2 linked regions of the Rheinheimera salexigens genome follow. The protein of the gene in region 2 interacts with the protein of the main gene of each other region in a pairwise test. Links are inferred from orthologs where the notes say so. Each region holds a gene or a part of one and is shown on either strand. Other genes may lie near its edges.

The links.
Region 1: the proteins of rraB (region 2) and glnB interact in binary tests that used the Escherichia coli proteins (3 or more experiments, as listed by UniProt). The link is inferred for Rheinheimera salexigens from one-to-one orthologs.

The regions. Positions count from the first base shown.
Region 1 is NZ_MKEK01000001.1:3,219,942-3,228,617, forward strand. The notes cover bases 3,182-6,061. They hold glnB (nitrogen regulatory protein P-II), read right to left. Parts: upstream 4,851-6,061; coding sequence 4,512-4,850; downstream 3,182-4,511. Other genes in these bases: BI198_RS14865 (MFS transporter), read right to left, coding at 3,182-3,495; BI198_RS14870 (M28 family peptidase), read right to left, coding at 3,545-4,588; nadE (ammonia-dependent NAD(+) synthetase), read left to right, coding at 4,960-5,790; BI198_RS14885 (GspH/FimT family pseudopilin), read left to right, coding at 5,916-6,061. In the rest of the region: BI198_RS14845 (ABC transporter permease), read right to left, coding at 1-370; BI198_RS14850 (ABC transporter ATP-binding protein), read right to left, coding at 364-1,056; BI198_RS14855 (DUF3299 domain-containing protein), read left to right, coding at 1,157-1,699; BI198_RS14860 (ZrgA family zinc uptake protein), read right to left, coding at 1,705-2,241; more of BI198_RS14865, read right to left, coding at 2,341-3,181; more of BI198_RS14885, read left to right, coding at 6,062-6,416; BI198_RS14890 (type IV pilin protein), read right to left, coding at 6,451-6,870; BI198_RS14895 (hypothetical protein), read right to left, coding at 6,872-7,984; BI198_RS14900 (SRPBCC family protein), read right to left, coding at 7,971-8,348; BI198_RS14905 (PilW family protein), read right to left, coding at 8,357-8,676. UniProt on the Escherichia coli protein: P-II indirectly controls the transcription of the glutamine synthetase gene (glnA). P-II prevents NR-II-catalyzed conversion of NR-I to NR-I-phosphate, the transcriptional activator of GlnA. When P-II is uridylylated to P-II-UMP, these events are reversed.
Region 2 is NZ_MKEK01000001.1:3,336,788-3,345,565, reverse strand. Bases 3,572-6,553 are described here. They hold rraB (ribonuclease E inhibitor RraB), read left to right. Parts: upstream 3,572-4,858; coding sequence 4,859-5,248; downstream 5,249-6,553. Other genes in these bases: gdhA (NADP-specific glutamate dehydrogenase), read left to right, coding at 5,477-6,553; BI198_RS15430 (1-acylglycerol-3-phosphate O-acyltransferase), read left to right, coding at 4,210-4,854; parC (DNA topoisomerase IV subunit A), read left to right, coding at 3,572-4,041. Outside these bases: parE (DNA topoisomerase IV subunit B), read left to right, coding at 1-336; BI198_RS15440 (tetratricopeptide repeat protein), read left to right, coding at 365-1,774; more of parC, read left to right, coding at 1,771-3,571; more of gdhA, read left to right, coding at 6,554-6,829; gshA (glutamate--cysteine ligase), read left to right, coding at 7,162-8,706. UniProt on the Escherichia coli protein: Globally modulates RNA abundance by binding to RNase E (Rne) and regulating its endonucleolytic activity. Can modulate Rne action in a substrate-dependent manner by altering the composition of the degradosome.

The sequences.
Region 1 (8,676 bases), 120 kb from region 2 along the record:
AACTAAAATATTTAAAGTAATCTGTGGTGGTGCCCATAACCCGAAAGCCCCGGTGCGAGTCGCCTAACGAAATAGGAATACTCCATTTTACTTGCGGATGGGCTATGATTTTTTGGTAGGTTGACCAGTTCATATTGGCCGTGGCATTGCCAATACGAAATACTGAATACAATAATAAATTTATCTGACCAGAGCGTGCGCCAACTATTAGATCGGTACCCGATACGGTGTTGGTAAAGCTTGCTTTTGCTTCGTGACGTAAATGATCAATGCCCAATAACAAAGCTAAGCTAATGGTCAGTGACAACCAAGTCATTAGTACAGTACTGCGACGATTATATAAGCTTAGTCGAGCCAACTTAATTAGCATGCTTGTACCCCTTGCGCTAACTGCCGCATATCTAAATAAGCCTGAAAGTATTGCTGCAAACTTCGGTCGTGGCTAACAAAAATAACCGTGCATTGGTTAGCGCTCGCTTCGGCTAACATTAGCTGCATAAAGCTATCTCTGTTGTCACTATCTAAAGCTGAAGTGGGTTCGTCAGCAATTAAGATGGTGGGTTTGGGCACTAAAGCTCGTACTATTGCTACCCGCTGTTGCTGACCAACACTTAATATCCGCGCCGGTTTATGCCATAGCGATTCAGCAATATCTAAGTGTTTTAATAATGTTTGGGCACGTAATATTGCTTGCTTGCGGTCTTTACCGGCAAAATAACTACTTAACAAACAATTATCTAACACTGACAGATACGAAATTAAATTAAGCTGCTGAAACACCACGCCAATGTGTTGCGCCCGCAGTAAGTCACGTTGTTTAGCGCTTAATGTATGCATAGCTTGGCCGTTTAACCATAGCTCTCCGCTATCCACTTGCGTAATACCTGACAATAAATTTAATAAGGTTGTTTTACCTGAGCCAGAACTGCCATAAACAAATAAGTGTTGCCCTGTAGCTAGGGTTAACTGTGGGATCTGTAACTGCCAGCTATTTTTGCTATAAGCAAACTGGACATTTTTCAGATTAATTGCCGGATTTTTCAGCTGTTCGGTCACGAGCGCTCTGTGTGTCATGTTATGATAGCCATATTATTGCTTTGTTTTTATGTGCAGTATTAGTCTGGCCTATTATGCCCACTTTGCAGGAGCAGCTCCAATGCTACGGATGTTATTTATTATGTTTTACCTAATGCTGGTCGCAGCTTTTAGTGGGTCTTTATTAGCTAGCGAAGCGAAAACAATCGAGTGGACGGATTTAATTCCAGATTCTGAGCAACAGTTAATGGCAAATTTACCTGAAGTGCAGCATGACACTAATCAGTCTATTTTTGATCGCGACTATACCGGCGATGATCCGGCTGCAATGCAATGGCAAGAAATTTTAAAGTCAGCAAAAGTTCGCACCGAGCTGAATAATAGTAAAGTACGCATCCCTGGTTTTATTGTCCCGCTAGAGTTTGATGATAAACAAAATATCACCCATTTTTTTCTGGTGCCTTACTTTGGCGCTTGTATTCACGTGCCACCTCCGCCGCCTAACCAAATAATTTATGTTAGTGGTGCCCGTAATTTAAAAGCCGATATGATTTATTCACCGTTTTGGATTAGCGGCACTTTAATTACCGAAACCATGAGCCACGATTTGGGGCAAAGTGCTTATAGTATTAAAGCTGACAGTGTTGAAGAATACAGTTATTAAGCAAACTAAAAGCGGATAGTCGAATTATTTAAATTGGCATCCGCAGCACCTTGCCGGCCATTAATAACCCATTGTACTTGTAATTGTTGCAAGCTAGGCAGCAAACTAAACAGCTGTAAGTCTAATTGTTTTAAGCGAGCCGGTTGTTGACACAATAATTGATAATTAGCATAGAAATCGGCATGACCACGATTAAACTTGGCATCAAGCAAATCGGTATTGGTTTCGGCCGCAGTTACCTCGCAATTAGCATCGGCATTAAATTGAAACCATTCGCCGCGATTAAACACCTCAATCGCTGCGGCAATTTCAGCTATTTGCTCAGCTGTACTGGCTTTTTGCTCAAAGCCAACAATAGTCTGCGCCGCAGATTGCAACGCCAGTTGCATTTCATTGCCATCAACCACAAGCATTAATAATGCTTTGCCATGTTCATGCGCACCTAAAACGCTAGTGTCACTTGCAGCATATTGCTCGTCTGCAGCACTGGAAAATATACTAAAGGCAAGTAAAGCTGAAACACAGATAGTTTTAAAGTTCATGGCTCATTATCCAAGGGGACGCACTAATTCTGTTAACATAACACAGCGACTAAGGTATTTTCTAGCGCTCTATAACTGACAAACTTGATTTATTCTACTTTAACGCAAGCTACGTTTTGCCCAAAACGCGATAAATATAGCCGGAATAAATAAACCTAACGCTAAATACACAACCGCCATGGCCGAGCCATAGCTTAATAACAAGCCGCCAAAATAACTGGCTATCATAATTGAGAAGTTAAAGGCACTAGACTGAATTGAAGTCGCCACGTCTTTTGCTGACTCAACTTGTTTGCTAATTGCCGCTTGGAACATTGTCACCACAGGCCCAAATGCCAGCCCCCACAAGAAAAAAGCAAAATGGGTTAAGCCTGTGATAGCATGGAATAATAAAAACATCGCCATAGCAATGGCGCCCACTGCCAACATACTGATAATTAAAACCCGCAAATATTGGTCAATATAGCGGGCGGATACCACCACAGAGACAACAGAACCAACACCAAAAATAGCTAACGCTAGCTCGATACCACCCCAAAACGCTATCTTAGCAACCAGTAGGCTTATATAGGTATAAACCGCGTAATGCGCTATAACCGCAAGGAAAGTTAACGCCAGAATGATCTGAACGGCAGGCATTTTTAGCAATGTAAAAGGTGAATTAGTTTTACATAGTCGCTCTCCGTCAAGCGAGGGTAAAAATAAATAGCTTAGTAAGGCAATAAGAGCAATAAGTAGTCCAAGCCCAATAAACTCCGCGCGCCAGCTAAACATATTTCCTATCGCAGTCATAATAGGTAAACCAGCACTTATGCCTAAGGTTGCGCCAGCCATAATGACGGTGATGGCTCGTCCATGCAGATGTTTAGGTACTAATCGAGTTCCATAAGCGGCGATCATAGGCCATAAAATACCGGCGCATACTCCACCAATAATCCGGCAAAATACAATTACAGAGTAAGAAGAAGACAAGCCAACAATAATATTAGAAATTGCAAAGCCGATTAACAGCCAAAGCAATAACGTTTTTCGGTTAAAGGCTAAGGTTGCACTAATTAACGGGATGGTAAACACAGCTGAGGCTAAGGCATAAATGCCGACTAAGAAACCAATTTGAGCAGCATCTACGCCTAACCCTTCACTCATTTGAGGCAATATGCCAGATGGGGCTAATTCAGACAAAATGGCCATAAAGGTGACACTGGCCATTAAACTAAATATAAACCAAGAGAACTTTTGCTCTTTACTCGACATTAACGGATTCCACCTGAAATAACCTCTATGAGTTAAACACTAAATCGATTCATTTTGCCCTGATTAAACGTTCAGGATGTTGTTGCTCTAGCCAAAATACAGTGGCATAAATACTGTTTAGCGACTGTTGTAAAAAGCTAGGATCAATATAATGCCATTGATCGTCAGTGGTATGATAATGCGGATGCTCCTGACCACCGATAAATATATAATTAATTCCTTGGCGATGAAATGTACCGTGATCACTAGCTGTTAACCAGTTTTGACTTCTAGATTGACCGTTAAAATGATTGGGCCCACTGGCCGATAAAAAGCGGATTGGCGCTCCCTGCTCTAGTAAGGTCAGTTGCTTTTTCAACCCAGAATATTTATTGGCTCCGGTTACATATAGCCTACCCCGCCGATCGGCACGACTGATCATATCTAAATTTAAATTCAGAATTATTTGTGTCAAAGCCACAGGCGGCTGCTGCAAAAAAGCTTTACTGCCATATAGGCCCGTTTCTTCGCCATCAGTAGCGAGAAATATATAAGAATAAGCTGGGCAATTGATTTTTAGCTGCTGGGCCAACGCCAGCATAGCAGCTACACCTGATGCATTATCGTCAGCGCCATGATACACCTGTGATCCTTTACGGCCTAAATGATCATAATGCGCAGTTACAACGATATAATGCTCTGGATACTTACAGCCTTGAACCCAGGCCTGTACATTGGTGCCCGTTTTATCTGACCAAGCCCGTTGATAAGTATAATTGGCGTAATAACTTTGCTTAAAGCTCGCTAAGCCTAAAGCGGCATAACGTGCAGCAATATACGCTTGGGCTTGTTCACTGCCCAGCGTATTAGTTTGTCGGCCCTGCATTGATTCCGAACTGAGTTGTTGGATGTCGGCCAATACCGAGTTAACGCTGGTTGCGTTGGCACTAATACTAATAAAACAAATTATCAGCCCTTGACCAACTAAACGACAACTAAATAACTGAGCTATTTGCTTACAGTTAATTCGCTTAAAGCTAAATAGCTTCTTCGTCTTCTTCGCCGGTACGGATCCGAATAACACGCTCAACGTCGAATACAAATATTTTGCCATCGCCTATACGTCCTGTCTGCGCTGTTTGCACAATAGATTCTATACAGCGTTCTACTTGATCGTCTGACACAACAATTTCTAACTTTACTTTCGGTAAAAAATCGACCATATACTCAGCACCACGATACAGCTCAGTATGGCCTTTTTGTCGGCCAAATCCTTTAACTTCTGTGACGGTCATGCCCGTAATATTGATTTCGGCTAATGCTTCTCGTACATCATCCAATTTAAATGGTTTAATAATCGCTTCAATTTTTTTCATTTAAGCATCCATAGATTAGCCACAAAGATATTAACCAGTATAATACATAGCCTTAGTGCAATCAGTAGTATATTAATATAACAGATAACAACACCAGAGGTTTGTTGCCATGAATGCCGCCGAAATAATTGAACAAATGCAGGTTCTACCCCAGATTGATGTTGAATTTGAAATTCGCCGCCGGGTCGATTTTATTAAACAACAGCTACAAAATTCTGGCATGAAACATTTAGTTTTGGGTATTAGTGGCGGTGTCGACTCAACCGTTTGTGGTCGGTTAGCTCAATTGGCGGTAAATGAATTAAACCAAGGCCATGCTGATAAGTACCAGTTTATCGCCGTGCGCTTACCCTATGCCAACCAAAAAGATGAACAAGATGCCCAGCTGGCTATCGACTTTATTCAGCCCAGCCAAGCCTTAACGATTAATATTCAGTCTGGTGCAGATGCCCTACATCAAGCGACCTATAGCGCAGTAGCAACAACAACATTGGCACCCAGTAATGAACATGACGTTGATTTTGCTAAAGGCAATGTCAAAGCGCGTGCTCGTATGATAGTGCAATATCATGTCGCGGCTTTAGTTAAAGGTTTAGTTATTGGTACTGATCATTCTGCTGAAAATATTACCGGTTTTTATACCAAATGGGGTGATGGCGCTTGCGATATGGCACCATTATTTGGCTTAAATAAACGCCAAGTGCGGTTATTAGGTAAAACCTTAGGAGCGAATGCGATTTTAGTGGATAAAACGCCCACTGCCGATTTAGAAAGCTTAGCGCCGTTAAAAGCAGATGAAGCCGCTTTAGGCTTAACTTATCAACAAATAGATGACTTTTTAGAAGGCAAAGAGGTTGCGCCAGAAGTAAGTGCAAAATTAATTGCTACCTATAATAAAACCCAGCATAAACGCCAGCCTATCCCGACCATTTATAGTTAGCCTTAGGCTAACTTAGATTCAAAACCAAATTTAGCTAAACTCGGCTAAATTTGGCCGCAGTTTTACATTTAGTTAATTTTTACTATACTTTTTATCAACCTTGTAGCCAATAAGAGTGATATAAAGTGCGCTGGCATCATATCGGTTTATCTTTAATAGAATTACTCGTCGCAATCGCTATTTTTTGTATTTTGGTGTTTATTGCTATCCCCGCTATGGCGGAGCTAACTGAGCGCCAGCAAGCCTCAGCGTATATGCGCCAATTTAGCCAACATTTAGCCTATGCTAGAATAATGGCCGTTAGCAGTAATTTACCGGTGCAATTATGCCCAAAGACAGGCGTAACCTGTAGTGCAGATTGGCAACATGTACCGATACAAATTAGTTTATTACATCCTGACTCATCAATAATCTTATTGCGTCAGGTTCCTGCCATTAGCCTGCCGCATAAATTAGTTTATAATCGTGAACAAGTCAGTTTTCGTCGCGACGGTAGCTTAGATGGCTTTGAGAATGGCAGCTTTTATTATTGCCCAAGTGCTAAGTATCATTGGCACTATAAAATGACCTTAAACCAAGCCGGTCGCAGTAAATTAGCGCTTATTAATAGCGCTTGTCCCAGTTAACTACACTTATTGCCAATAATTTATTTCCACCAACTCACTGCCAACAACTTAGTGCAACGCCGTTATCGCTATTACGCTGGCCATAGTGATTAAGCTGAAAACTTAAACATTCACTATCCGCTGTTTGTATTCCTGTTGCGGAAGCTAAAGCGGTAAAACCGCTTGCAGCATCAGTTAAATTAAGGCTTAACGTATAACGCCCTGACTTGGTTACGCCAGAGCTTGTTAGCTCTGCCATACCGCTTAGCTTACTAATATCAGCTTGGTATTCAGCGTGATCGGCAAAATGTTGTTCTTGCGCATTGGCTAAGGCTAATAATAGTTGTATTGCTTCTGCCCGATAGGTGCGTAATACATATTGCTGATAAGCGGGGTAACTAATGCTGGCTAAAATGGCCACTATTACCACGGCTATCATGAGTTCGATTAAACTAAAACCACGCTGATTTAGCATGTTACCAAGCACCATATTCAGCAACATAAGTTGCAAGGCGTAAACTGCGCGGAAAATCTGCCGCTTTTAAGGCTTCGCTACAATCAGCACAATGCTCAGTAATCGCTAACATCTCAGGGATAACTTCACTGTGCTCTGTGTCATTGACTAAATTAAGTTGTAACTTATCATCATGGGCATTTAACTGTAGGGCTGCATTAGCAATGGCGTCAATTCGCCAACTGCGCCTTGCGTAGACTTTACCGGCATGATGTAAATGTACGGCAAATAAACGGGTTTCTTCCTCAGCACTAATATTACAGTCAGTACGTTCGCTGTTAGTGTCTGCTGTCACAAAATACACCACGCCAGCATACACTTGTGGTTTTAGCATTACTGAGGCATCAAGCTGAATTATCCAACCTGGACTCTGCTGTAAATCCCGCCACACCGCATCTGTTAGTGCCACATCACTATCATCGTCTCCAAGATCCGTTCTATCCATTAAATCACTAAAATTAATCAGTCGACTAAGTTGCGGTTGATGGTTAAATAACAGCACGGTATCCCCTAGCTCATCATGACTAGCAATCAGGACTAAACTGACTTTCATCCGCTGAAAGTCACCTACACCGCTATAATTTACCTGATAAGTGGTTTGGACTAATTGTAATGGCTGGGTAAATCTGGCATCGATGGCACTAAAATCTGCAATTAACACTGGGCTGGCAAAGCCCGATGCCGACAATGCAATAAACCAGACTCGCCCGTTAATATCGACAACATATACCGCATCGGCTAACCCATTGGCGTCTTGATCTAATAACGCAGGCTCGGCCATGATAATAGCCGCATCAATATCCGTATCGGTATCTGACCAAGCACTTAGCTGATCAAATAATATTAAGCTATCAGCATCACGCAATTCTAATTGGCCATGGCTAACTTCAGTGCTTAATAAACGGTTATGATTTAGTAATATTTCTCGTGTTTCTGTAGGCTCAGTAATACTTGTCGCTACCTGTAAAGGTAAAGCACTGGTTGAGTTTAAATTACATTCTGCCAAGCTTAAACTCGAGAATCCTAAACTAGTAAAACTTAATACCAACAGCATAATAAGATCATTTAAATTCATCAGCGGTTATCTCTTCTGTTAATGACTGTTGCAACACCAGACTGGTATAACCGCTATAAAAACGTCCTCTAGGGCCATAAGTTTCGGTAGAGAGTAATAAGGTTTTACACCGCAGCACCGAGTCAGACCATGCCGCATATTCTGCCGGACACACCACAAACTCGTCTACCGCTTCAACTGGGCTAGTGTTTAGCGCAGCAAGATGTTCGGCTAGGGCTTTTTGGGCAACTTGTAACTGCTGCTGGCCAGCCGTGGCTGATTTTTTACTTAACTGACTGACATACAAACTGGCAGTCATAATTAGGGTCATACTTACTAACATGACCAAAGCAATCACTAATACCATACCGCGTGAAGTACTCATCTCTCCTCCTATAATTGGCTATTATGAAAGAAAACCGTACTGCTAATTAATAAGCGACGATAATGATCTCCGTCGGCGTTAAAACTATGCGGTCCCATGGAATAAACGTCGTTATTGCTATATTGCCGATCCTGCTTCAGTGCGCGCAGCAAGGCATAAAACTTAATACTCACAATACGACTATGTTGTTGCTGCCACTGCAAATCTGTCATTTCTGCAGTAGCTTGCTGATAATCAATGCTACCGTCATTATCGGCATCGATACCAAATTCAAAATGTAACCTTTCGACTCCATCAATGATGGAATCGGTGGCTATATTGGCATGGC
Region 2 (8,778 bases):
GTATATGTGGCCATGCCGCCACTGTATCGCATTGATATTGGTAAAGATGTTTATTATGCGCTAGATGAAGCCGAAAAAGATGGTGTGCTGGATCGAATTGAAGCCGAGAAAAAACGCGGTAAAGTTAACGTGCAGCGTTTTAAAGGTCTAGGTGAAATGAACCCGCTGCAACTGCGCGAAACCACGATGGATCCCAATACTCGTCGTTTAGTGCAATTAACCATTGATGATTACGAGCAAACTTTCGAGTTAATGGATATGTTATTAGCGAAAAAGCGCGCCTCCGATAGGCGTGCTTGGTTAGAGCAAAAAGGTGATAAAGCGGTTGTTGCTTAACGGTCACATGCAGAAAAGGGCTGAGGCTTTGCAAAAATATCTTGTATTCATACTGGTTTTCCTGACGTTGATAACGGGCTTTTCTGCGGTTGCTAATAGCGAAAGTGCTGAATTACCGGCGTGGCTAAAAAAAGTGACAACAGAAAAGTACCAACAACCTGATGCTATGCTGGCACTATTGCAACAGCATCAAGAGGAACGGGTTGGTTTATCAAGCCAACTTCAAGCACGTTGGTATTATGAGCAAGCCATATTATTTGAAGTATTAGGCCGGCATATTGAACAGCAGCAAGCGGCCGAGCAAGGCTTAACCTTATTAGCAGAGCAGCAATCTTTGTTAAGAGTTAAATTACTCTATGCGCTGGGTTTTGCATTGGAAATGCAGGCCGATACCGAGCAAGCTATGCAGCGCTATGAAACCGGCATCGCGCTGGCGACCTTATTAGATGATGAGGTGCAAATTTTACGCGGTCATATTAACCAAGCTGCGATTTATTTAAGCTTCAATAAACATAAACAAGCCTTGGCATTATTACAAGATACCTATCATCGGGCGCAAATTTTACAAAATAAAGCCTTAATAGCTGAAGTTAATGCTGAATTAGGCTTATTGTATGTCAGCATATCATTTGAAGAAGAAGGTATCGTTTTATTAAAAACAGCCTTGCAACTTTATCAAGAGCTAGGTTGGCAAAAAAATATCGTTACGGTAAAGTTTAATCTAGCCCGCACTTATGGTTTTTTACAACAATATCAGCTGTCACTGCAGCTATATAATGAAATATTGCAAGCTGAATCTGCTTCGACTGATGTAATGAACTTGTATCACACCTATTTAGGATTAGCGATTACCAGCAGTGCCAGTGGCGCAGGTGATGCGGCAATTTCCTATATTAATAAAGCCGAAGCATACTTACCGCAGTTACAAGCCAAAGTGCATATAGCCACTCATCATTATGAAAAAGCGCTTATTTTACAGCGATTAAAACAAACCAGTTTAGCGATGCAGCAGCTATTATTGGCCGAGCAAAGTTTGGCGCTGGAAAACGATAGCGAACTCGCGATGGGCTTAACTTATGTTAAAAGCCAATTGTTAGCAGAGTCGGGTGAGTTTGAGCGGGCTTATCAGCAATTAGAACAGTTTATGCAGCAATTTAAACAGCAGCGAAATGAGGATAATGAGCTGGCGCTAGAACGGATGCGTTTAGTGTTTGCTCAAGAACAACAGCAACAACAAAATTTATTATTATTACAAGATAACGAACTAAAAGCGTTACGGCTGCAAGAAGTTGAAAGTAGCCATAAGTTGCAAATGTTATGGCAAATAGTGTTAGGTAGCAGCACGTTAATATTATCGATCTTGCTAATATGGCAGCTTTTTCGGCGCAAAAAATTGTTAGCTAGCAATAACAAGAACAGTAAACAGGAACAAGCATGACAGAAACGGTAATTTCTCACGATGGCGTTGAACAACTGGCGTTAAGACGTTTTACAGAAGACGCCTATTTGAACTATTCAATGTACGTTATTATGGATCGTGCTTTACCGCATATTGGCGACGGTTTAAAGCCAGTGCAAAGACGCATAATTTATGCGATGTCAGAATTAGGCTTATCCCATTTAGCTAAATATAAAAAATCAGCCCGTACTGTAGGTGACGTGTTAGGTAAGTTTCACCCTCACGGTGACTCTGCCTGTTATGAAGCTATGGTATTAATGGCTCAGCCTTTTTCATATCGCTATCCGTTAGTTGATGGCCAAGGTAACTGGGGTGCACCGGATGATCCAAAATCATTCGCCGCTATGCGTTATACCGAATCTAAACTGTCCCGCTTTGCCGAAGTATTATTATCAGAATTGGGTGCGGGCACTACAGATTGGTTGCCTAACTTTGATGGCACTATGGATGAGCCTAGAGTGTTACCGGCTCGGTTACCACATATTCTACTCAATGGTATTACTGGTATTGCGGTTGGTATGGCCACGGATATCCCGCCACATAATGCCCGTGAAGTCGCCAACGCCTGTGCTTTGTTATTAGATAAACCAAAAAGTACTGTTACTGACTTAATGCAGTTTGTTAAAGGCCCTGATTACCCAACTGATGCCGAAATTATTAGCCCAAGTCACGAACTAGCTGCCATTTATGAAACTGGCCGCGGCAGTGTGAAAATGCGAGCACTGTATCAGTTAGAAGATGGTGATATTGTGATTACGGCGTTGCCGCATCAAACATCGGGCTCAAAAATATTAGAGCAAATTGCCGCGCAAATGCAGGCAAAGAAACTGCCGATGGTGACCGATTTACGTGATGAGTCAGATCACGAAAGTCCTACTCGTATAGTGGTTGTGCCACGCTCAAATCGGGTTGATACCGAGCAATTGATGCAACACTTATTTGCCACAACCGATTTAGAAAAAAGTTATCGAGTTAACCTAAATATTTTAGGGCTAGATCAGCGACCACGGGTAAAAAACTTAGTAGAAATTCTTAGCGAATGGTTAGTGTTCCGTCGTGATACCGTGCGCCGCCGCTTACAGCATCGCTTAGATAAAGTACTGGATAGATTACACGTATTAGAAGGCTTATTAATTGCTTTTTTAAATATTGATGAAGTTATTCGGATAGTGCGCAGTTATGATAAACCTAAACCAGAGTTAATGGCTGCGTTTAGCATTACCGATCGCCAAGCCGAAGCAATTTTAGAATTAAAGCTACGCCAGCTAGCTAAGTTAGAAGAAATCAAAATCCGTGCTGAGCTCAATGAGCTAAGCAAAGAACGAGATAAATTAGAGGCCATTTTGGCTTCAGAGAAAAAGCTGACCAAATTGATCCGTGATGAATTAATAGCCGATGCTGAAAAATATGGTGATGATCGCCGCAGCCCCATTGTATTGCGGGGCGAAGCCAAAGCCTTAAGCGAAAGAGAATTACTGCCCAGCGAGCCTATAACCGTCGTGTTGTCAGAAAAAGGTTGGGTACGCTGTGCTAAAGGTCATGATGTCGATGGCAATGCCCTAAGCTATCGTGCCGGAGATGCTTTTAAAGCCATGGTCAGTGGTCGCTCAAACCAGCAAGCGGTATTTTTAGATTCATCAGGCCGCAGTTTTGCCACCGAAGCCCATGACTTACCCTCTGCGCGAGGTCAGGGTGAACCGCTAAGTGGTCGTTTTGGTATTGTTGCTGGCGAAAGCTTTGAACACTTGTTAATGGGTGAAGATAAACAAGCCATGTTATTAGCATCCGATGCTGGTTATGGATTTATTGCTGAGTTTGCTGATTTACTTAGCCGCAACAAAGCCGGTAAAGCCGTGCTTAGTTTGCCTAAAGGCTCGAAAGTGCTGGCACCGGTAGTGGTAAAACAACCAGCAACCGACTTAGTGTTAGCTATCTCTAACGAAGGCCGAATGCTAGTGTTCCCCGTGGCAGAATTACCTAAGCTTAGTAAAGGTAAGGGTAATAAAATCATGTCGATCCCAAGTGCACGTGCTGCCAGTAGAGAAGAATATATTTGTCAGTTAGCCATCGTACCAGTTGATGGTAGCGTGACACTGATAGCAGGTAAGCGTAAACTGACGTTAAAACCAGATGATTTACAACATTATCATGGTGAGCGAGGTCGTCGCGGTAATAAATTACCAAGAGGCTTACAGCGTATAGATGCTGTACAGCTAAATAGTGATCCAACCAGCACAGATAATTAAACTCGTTATACTAGGCGCCCTTTTTTTGGCGCCTTTTAGTTCGCTTGTAGTGTCAACGGAGAATATAGTGATAGCGGTTTTACGAATAGTTTTATTAGTGTTGTTTTTATTTTTAGTACTTTAGCTGGCTTACTTATTTGTTTAGTAAGGCCATTTCACGCTGATAACGTGCGCATTTTTTCGCATTGGTATGGCAGTGTATCAAAAATTTTAGGCATCCAAGTTGAAATACGTGGCGTTGAAAATATCGACAGCTCAAAGCCTTATGTTTATGTCGCTAACCATCAAAACAATTTAGATTTATTTACTATTAGTAATGCCGTTCAACCACGCACGGTGACCTTAGGTAAAAAAAGCTTAAAATTTGTGCCTTTTTTTGGTCAATTGTATTGGTTAAGTGGCAATATTTTAATTGATCGTAAAAATAAAAGTCGGGCATTATCTACTATGCTAGCAGCCGCTGAGCGCATTAGCCGTGACAATATCTCAGTGTGGATGTTTCCTGAAGGTACGCGTAGCTATGGCCGGGGTTTATTGCCCTTTAAAGCCGGGGCATTTCATATTGCCTTAGAAGCGAATGTGCCAATAATACCGGTATGTATGAGCAGCACCCACCAGCAATTTAAATTTAATCGCTGGAATAATGGCAAGGTTATTATCCAAATGTTAGCGCCTGTGCATTTGCCAGAAGGTAAGCCTAATATCCGTCAGTTTTCTGAGAATCTGAACCAAAAAATGGCTCAGCAGATCGCAATGCTTGATACCGAACTGGGCAAAGATTACACTGCGCAAAATATTACCGTTAAAGAGTAGAACTATGGAAAACTGGCAAGAGTTTACTGAAGAAACAATCAATGCACTATTAGAAGATGGTAGCGATCCAGATGCAGAATATACTATTGAGCATCACTTTTATGATCAAGATTTTACCAAACTAGAAAAGCTGGCGGTTGCGTTATTCAAGTTAGGCTATGAAGTTACCGATGCAGAAGAAGTCGAATTTGAAGATGGCGACAGTGCTTGGGTATTTGATGCTATTCGTGAACAATCACTGGTCACAGAAACTATCGTTGCCGATGCGCTTAAGTTAGAAGCTTTAGCCAAAAAGCATGGCGTAGAATATGACGGTTGGGGCACGTATTTCGAAGGTGACGAAGCAGACTTTGACGATGCTGATGATGAAGACGAAGAGCATACCGCTCACTGAAAGCGCATATTGCACTAAAAAGTAGTTTTAGCCAAAGCCAGTTGCCAGCCGCAACTGGCTTTTTTATTGGTATTGTCATAACCACCTATAATCAGTGTATATCATTAAAATCTATATTTGATATTTCGCATATTTATGCATTTTAGCTGAGTTATATTTCATTATCTGTTGACGGCTAGCGTGCTTTTCATCAAGAATGGAGTGAACATTAAATATACAGGGATACTTATGACGTACATACACAGCACCATAGCAAAACTGATGCTAAGTAGCCCTGCACAAGCAGAGTTCTATCAAGCCGTAGAAGAAGTATTAGAATCTTTAACCATGGTGCTTGAGCAAGATGATAAATATCGGCGCCATGCCATTATTGAGCGAATGATTGAGCCTGAGCGGCAAATTATGTTTCGGGTGCCTTGGGCTGATGATAATGGCGTGATCCATGTTAATAAAGGTTATCGAATAGAATTTAACTCAGCATTAGGGCCGTTTAAAGGCGGCTTACGCTTTCATCCTAGTGTTAATGCCAGCATTATTAAATTTTTAGGTTTTGAACAAGTTTTTAAAAATGCGTTAACCGGTTTACCTATTGGCGGCGCTAAAGGCGGGGCTAACTTTGACCCTAAAGGCCGTTCAGATGCCGAAATTATGCGTTTTTGTCAGTCTTTTATGAATGAACTGTATCGACATATTGGCCCAAATACCGATGTGCCAGCAGGTGATATTGGCGTAGGGGCGCGCGAAATTGGTTATATGTTTGGTCAATATAAGCGCTTAGCCAATAGTTTTGATGGGGTTTTTACCGGTAAAAGTTTATTGTGGGGCGGCTCATTAGTGCGTAAGGAAGCCACTGGTTATGGTTGCGTATATTTCGCCAAATATATGCTGCAAGATCGGCAGCAGACTTTGCAAGATAAACAATGTTTAGTCTCAGGCTCGGGTAATGTGGCCATTTACACTATTGAAAAGCTGCAGCAATTAGGTGCTATTGCTGTTAGTTGCTCTGACTCTGCAGGCACTATTTATCACAAATCCGGCATTGTTCTAGCGACATTAAAACAATTAAAAGAAGTGCAACATGCGCGGTTAAGTGAATATATTAGTCACCATCCTGATGCGGAATACACGCCAGTAGCTGACTATCCCGACGATGGCCATGCGGTATGGCGCTACCCAGCAGACTTAGCCTTCCCCTGTGCCACCCAAAATGAGTTAACGGCTGCAGATGCTACTGTATTAGTTCAAAATGGCTGCATCGCGGTGTCTGAAGGCGCTAATATGCCCTCAACTCAAGCTGCGGTAGAAGTGTTTTTAGAAGCTAAAATCGCATATGGTCCGGGCAAGGCAGCTAACGCAGGAGGTGTCGCGACTAGTCAGCTAGAAATGGCTCAAAATGCCAGTATGCGTAGTTGGAGCTTTGCAGAAGTAGACGAGCAGTTAAAAATAATTATGCGCAATATCTACAGCAGCGCCCGCGATACCGCGAGTGAATTTGGTGCGGAAGGCAATTTAGTGTTAGGAGCCAATATTGCCGGCTTTCGCCGCGTCGCCGATGCCATGATTGAGCAAGGTTTAGTGTAATTAAGTAAAATAGAACGCCTAAAAAGGGGTCGTAGCATATTAATTTTTTGTTAATACGCTACAACCCCTTTTTATTGCAAATTTTTTATGACCTGAATGACTGTTTTTAATCAATAATCTGCCGTTGGCATTAAACAGTTATTTAAATCGATTATTGTTACATATAGTTAAAAGTCATTTGCAGTTTTAGGGGATTGTCTGTTATTGAGCTGCAAATATAATACTCAGCTCTAATTTGGCAAGTTGGAGCCGCTAACCCTTATTAAATGATTGGCTTAGCAAAACGAGTAAGGCCGATAGGTCTAATTAATTGATTTAATACAGAGGTTTTTATGACGCCATCCCTTACTCCACGTTTGGCACAGCTTGCAGATACAGGCCTAAACCAAACCCTAGTACATATTGTTCGCGGCATCGAAAAAGAAGGCTTGCGAGTAACCACAGCTAGTAAGTTGTCACAACAGGGTCATCCACTGGCATTTGGTTCGGCTTTAACCCACCCGTATATCACCACTGATTATTCCGAATCGCTATTAGAATTTATTACACCTGCGGGTGAACATATCAGCGATACCCTTGGCTTTTTAGAGCAGATCCATCGCTATAGTGCCAGCGAACTTGCGGATGAGCATTTATGGCCAGCGAGCATGCCTTGCGCGGTGCAAGGTAATAAAAGTGTGCCTATAGCCCAATATGGTAGTTCTCGAGCTGGCCAGATGAAGCATATTTATCGGCGCGGTCTGGATATACGCTATGGTCGCATAATGCAAAGCATCGCCGGTATCCACTTTAATTTCTCACTACCGGATAGTTTTTGGCAAGGCTACCGGCAATTGCTCGGCAGCCAAGATTCACTAGCCGACTTTCGCTCGGCGCAATATTTTGGCTTAATCCGTAATTTTCGCCGTTATGGCTGGTTGTTGCTGTATCTGTTTGGCGCTTCACCGGCACTTAGTCAGACGTTTATGCAGGGTCGGCCACATAAGTTGTCTGAACTTGGTGCTGATACGTTGTATTTACCCTACGCAACTTCGTTGCGCATGAGTGGACTTGGCTACCAGAGCGACGCCCAAACCAGTCTGAAGATTAGTACCAATAGCTTAACTGAATATAGCCGCGATCTTACCCTAGCTCTTAACACGCCTTATCCACCTTATACTCGGCTTGGCGTTGAGGTTAACGGCGATACACGGCAGCTTAACGACAACATCCTGCAGATAGAGAATGAGTATTACAGTGATATTCGTCCTAAGCGAGTTACTCGAGCGGACGAGACGCCATTACAAGCGATGGCAGAGCGCGGGGTAGAATATATTGAAGTGCGCAATTTGGATATTAATCCGCTGCTAGCCTTGGGTATCGATGATACCCAGATCCGTTTCTTAGATGCCTTTTTACTGTTTTGCTTGTTGCAAGACAGTCCAGAGATTGGTGAGCAAGAATCACAGCGTATAACTCGTAATCAAACCCGCATCACCGAACAAGGCCGCAAGCCCGACTTGCTTTTAGAAACAGCAAGTGGAGAACTAAGTCGGACAATCTGTGCTGAACAGATTTTTGCTGAATTAGCAGCAGTAGCTTTATTACTCGACAAGACGTCTAGCGGTTACGCTGATGCAGTACAGCACTATACACCTCTACTACAACAACCCGAACTAACTCCTTCGGCGCGTATTTTACAACAATTGACGAGTAGCAAGCTGGAATACACCACATGGACCCAGCAACGAGCCGTTGAGCTAACTCAGTACTGGCAACAAGCTCCACTTAGCTCTGAGCAGACGGGCTATTTCAAACAACTGGCCACCTCAAGCCTAGCTGCGCAGCAGCGTTTGGAAACGGAAGATGCAATAACACCTTTAGCCGCATGCCAATAAAGGAATTAAAATGGGTCGGAGTAACTTAACTAATCGGTTAATGTATTATGCCCCATTTATTACTATACTCAG